Regions from separate parts of the Pseudomonas sp. PDM24 genome, predicted to be linked through region 1. Evidence: predicted binding sites of a transcription regulator. Region 1 holds the regulator's gene; the other holds the start of a gene.
The links. The regulator sigma-54, encoded in region 1, starts transcription at its own class of promoters, with help from an activator protein. The targets are predictions, from matches to a motif close to ANTGGCATNNANNTTGCTNT.

Region 1 (2,397 bases):
GGGTGTTAACGACCGGTCGCGCCCTGGAGGAGGCTCTGGGTCTTTTCCTTATGCTTTTTAAGTTGGCGATCCAGCTTGTCGGTCAGCAGGTCGATGGCGGCATACATGTCCGTATGCTCGGCATTGGCGACCACTTCTCCGCCGGGAATATGCAGCGTGGCTTCGATCTTCTGCAGCAGTTTTTCGACGTTCATCGTGACTTGCACATTGGTGATCTTGTCGAAATGCCTCTCTAATCGGTCGAGTTTTTCGCCGATGTAGGTGCGCAGGGGTTCGGTCACTTCCAGTTGGTGTCCACTGATGTTGACTTGCATACAGCTTCTCCTTCGTTGCCAGTGCATAAAGCGGCAGGCAGAAATGCCTGCCACTGGAACGCTGTGGCCAGCCCGGCGGCTACATCAACCGCTTCCGTTCGCTGGAAGGCGCGATCCCCAGGGATTCGCGGTACTTGGCGACGGTGCGACGGGCTACCTGAATGCCTTGTGCCTCCAGTAAACCAGCGATCTTGCTGTCACTCAACGGCTTTTTCTGATTTTCCGCGGCAACCAGTTTTTTGATGATCGCGCGGATCGCCGTGGACGAGCATTCACCGCCTTCAGAGGTACTGACGTGGCTGGAAAAAAAGTATTTCAGTTCATAGATGCCCCGTGGGGTATGCATGAATTTTTGCGTGGTCACCCGTGAAATGGTCGATTCATGCATGCCGACTGCTTCGGCAATGTCATGCAGCACCAACGGCTTCATGGCTTCGTCACCGTACTCAAGAAAGCCGCGTTGATGCTCGACGATCTGGGTGGCGACTTTCATCAGGGTTTCATTGCGGCTTTGCAGGCTCTTGATGAACCAGCGAGCCTCCTGCAGCTGATTACGCATGAAGGTGTTGTCAGCGCTGGTATCGGCGCGGCGCACGAAACCGGCATATTGGGCGTTGACCCGCAGGCGTGGCACCGATTCCTGGTTCAGCTCCACCAGCCAGCGCTCGTTGTCCTTGCGCACGATCACGTCGGGAACGACGTATTCGGCTTCGGTGGACTCGATCTGTGAGCCCGGGCGCGGGTTGAGGCTCTGGACCAATTCGATGACCTGGCGCAGCTCATCTTCCTTGAGCTTCATGCGGCGCATCAGCTGGCTGTAGTCGCGGCTGCCGAGCAGGTCGATGTAATCGGTGACCAGGCGCTTGGCTTCGGCCAGCCAAGGGGTCTTGGCGGACAACTGGCGCAGTTGCAGCAGCAGGCATTCACCCAGGTTGCGGGCGCCGATGCCAGCGGGTTCGAATTGCTGGATGCGGTGCAGGACGGCTTCGATTTCGTCGAGTTCGATGTCCAGTTCCGGGTCGAACGCTTCGAGGATTTCCTCGAGGGTTTCGTCCAGGTAGCCCTGATTGTTGATGCAGTCGATCAGGGTCACGGCGATCAGGCGATCAGTGTCGGACATCGGTGCCAGGTTCAGTTGCCAGAGCAAATGGCTTTGCAGGCTTTCACCGACCGATGTGCGGGTGGTGAAGTCCCACTCGTCGTCATCGTTGCTCGGCAGGCTGCTGGCGCTGGTCTGGTAGACATCCTCCCAGGCTGTGTCGACGGGCAATTCGTTGGGGATGCGCTCGTTCCAGTCGCCTTCCTCAAGGTTGTCCACCGTCGGGGCGGTTTCCTGGTAGGAGGGTTCCTGAATGTCGGCGTTGGGTTTCTGTTCGGCGCTATCGGCCAAGGGGTCGGCGTTATCGAAGTCGTCGCCTTCTTCCTGGCGTTCGAGCATCGGATTGGACTCCAGAGCCTCCTGGATTTCCTGTTGCAGGTCCAGGGTCGACAATTGGAGCAGGCGGATGGCCTGTTGCAGCTGCGGTGTCATCGTCAGCTGCTGGCCCATTCTCAAGACTAGCGATGGTTTCATGGCAGGGGCTTAACACCTTATTCGCCGGCGCACATGCGCCATCCACTACAGGGCGCCGAAGCGCCAAACATAAGCAAATTATATGCCCGAAACTGAAGTGTTTGCCTAGAGCGCTGTAACAATAAAAAGTTATTGATTTTTTATTGAAGTAAGCGCTCCCTCGGCGACCCGGGCACCTCAGGTGCTTACAGGCGGAACTCGTGGCCCAGATACACTTCCTTGACCAGTTCATTGGCGAGGATGGTGGCGGAGTCACCTTCAGCAATCAGTTGGCCGTCGTTGACGATGTAGGCGGTTTCGCAGATATCCAGGGTCTCACGAACGTTGTGGTCCGTGATCAGCACGCCAATGCCTTTAGCCTTGAGGTGATGGATGATCTGCTTGATGTCGCCCACCGAAATCGGGTCCACGCCGGCGAAGGGTTCGTCGAGGAGGATGAATTTCGGGTTGGTAGCCAGTGCCCGGGCGATTTCCACACGGCGGCGTTCACCACCGGACAGGCTCATGCCG
Region 2 (2,397 bases), on a different contig from region 1:
ACTGGACGGGTCGAGGATCCGGATTACCACTTTCTCGCCCCACAAGGTCGGCAGTGTGTTGACCCGGAAGTCGATGGACTTGCTTTTGGACAGGCGCATCTTGATTCGCCCGTCCTGAGGTTTGCGCCGCTCGGAGATATCGAGACTGGCCATGACCTTCAGCCGCGAGGCAATGCGGTTGGCCAGTTGTGTCGGCGGCCTGGCGACCTCCCGCAGCATGCCATCGGTGCGCATGCGCACGCGGTAGATTTTTTCATAGGGCTCGAAATGCAGGTCGGAAGAACCGCTCTTGATCGCGTCGAGCAGCATCTTGTGGACGAAGCGCACCACCGGCGCGTCATCGGCGTCTTGCCCCACGAGGACGTCTTGTTTCTGCTCATCGACCGACTCGATGTCCACCCCGTCGAGGTCGACATCGGCCATGTCTTCCAGGCCGGTGGAATGGTTGTCGAAGAATTTTTCGATGGCGTCGCTGAGCTTGTCTTCTTCCACCAGAATGGCTTCGGTGCTCAGCCCGGTGCTGAACTGGATGTCGTTGATGGCCTGGTGATTGGTCGGATCGGAAATCCCCACGAACAGCTTGTTACCACGCCGCCAGAGGGGCAGGGCGTGGTGCTGGCGGATCAGCTTCTCACTGACCAGCCCTCGGGGTTGGGTGTCCTTGTCCAGGCAGTTGAGGTCCAGCAGGGCCATGCCGAAATGCTCCGAGGCCACCTCGGCGACCTGCCAGCTTTTCAGCAGTTTGTTTTGCACCAGATAGCTGACCAGCGAAATTCGATTGCGTTGGGCTTGTTGATACGCCTGTTGCGCACTTTGGTCAGTGATCAGCTCGGCCAGTACCAATTGCTTGGCCAGACCGCTAAGGGCGATGTCATTCATTGGGATACCGGACGCAGACAGTGAATGACTTATAGCCTAGTCAAGCAGTGGAACCAAACCAGCCGGGGTGAGGTGACAAAAAGTGTCAGATAGTGCGGATCCTTGGAGTAGGAAAGGTCTTTGCCGCGATCTCGCGCCCAGCAGACAGGGACGCGCACGGCTTGGCATGACCTGTGCTGTGCCTTGTTCAGATCATGAGATTTCGACTCATGCATGGAGCCTGTCTATGAAAAATCAAAAAGGTTTTACTCTGATCGAGCTGCTGATCGTGGTGGCGATCATCGGGATTCTGGCGACGTTTGCGTTGCCGCAGTATTCGAAGTACCAGGCGCGGGCGAAGGTCACTGCTGCGGTTGCAGAAATCTCTGCACTGAAGGTGCCTTTCGAAGACGTTATCAATCAAGGCACCGATATTGCCGCCCCCGCCGGGATCGGCGCGGCGAGCGCCACCACGGGTAATTGCACGATTACGGCAACGGGTACCGCCTCTTCCGGTGTGGGCAGTATTGGTTGCACGATTCTCAACGCACCGGGGCCGGTGCTCGGCAAAACCGTCACGCTTTCGCGCACACTTGCCGGTGGCTGGACTTGCGCCACTACGGTTGACGCGGAATACGCGCCTAAAGGTTGCCCTCCCACTCCCGCTAGCTGATTCATTCATCCTGCCAATGCCCCGCGTTTCACGACGCGGGGCATTTTTTTGTTCGCTATTTTTAGGGTCATTCAGATAATCGAGAAACCCCCGAAAATTCATGGCCTTAGGCCTGCGTTAAAACCCGCATGTTGCATGTAGATAATTTCGCAGTCATGCAATTTGCATGATTTCGAAAATTACCTTTTCTATTAACTAATTGATTTATAAGTATTTATTTTTTATCGGGTCGTTGGCACAGCGTTCGCACTATTTCCTGTAACCCTGCTGACAAGACACGCAGCAGACTTTCCAGAAATACAGGAGTTACTCGTATGAAGAAGTTCGCTATCGCTGCCGCTACTGCTACCGCGTTGACCCTGACCATGGCCAACGCTGCATTTGCACAGACCACCCAAGCGACTCAGGCGCCCATGATGCTGGCCGCCGGTGAAGTCACTGAAGCGAAAGAGGATGTTTCCGATACCTGGATCACCACCAAAGTCAAAGCAGACCTGGTCACCGAAAAAGGCATTCCAGGCACCGACATCAAAGTCGAAACCAACAAAGGCGTTGTTTCCCTGTCTTCGATGACCGTTCTGACAGACGCTCAGAAAACAACCGCCGTGGCTATCGCCAAGAAAATCAAAGGCGTCAAAGCGGTGTCCGCTGACGGCCTGAAATCCGAGTAAAACAAGGCTTCTCGCCTGGACCGGGAGAAGGAGCGGTAGACGGGCCGAGTCATACGTCTGCCGCAACTTGAGAGTTCATGCGAAGGCCACAAGGATGTGGCCATTACAGGCCCCGGCATTCGTGTCGGGGCCTGTTCTATTGCGGGCTACGCAAAACAACTGTGGGAGCGGGCTTGCTCGCGAATGCGGTGTGCC

Region 2: KW837_RS23465 (pilin) is a predicted target of sigma-54. The motif match lies at 1,040-1,059, and genes of this name have one in related genera.

The regions. Positions count from the first base shown of each region.
Region 1 covers NZ_JAHUWR010000007.1:213,525-215,921, forward strand. Annotated here, with positions in the region: gene hpf (ribosome hibernation-promoting factor, HPF/YfiA family) at 6-314, opposite strand; gene KW837_RS22680 (RNA polymerase factor sigma-54) at 394-1,887, opposite strand; gene lptB (LPS export ABC transporter ATP-binding protein) at 2,073-2,397, opposite strand, start outside.
Region 2 covers NZ_JAHUWR010000008.1:39,060-41,456, reverse strand. Annotated here, with positions in the region: gene pilB (type IV-A pilus assembly ATPase PilB) at 1-879, opposite strand, end outside; gene KW837_RS23465 (pilin) at 1,106-1,531, shown strand; gene KW837_RS23460 (BON domain-containing protein) at 1,846-2,202, shown strand.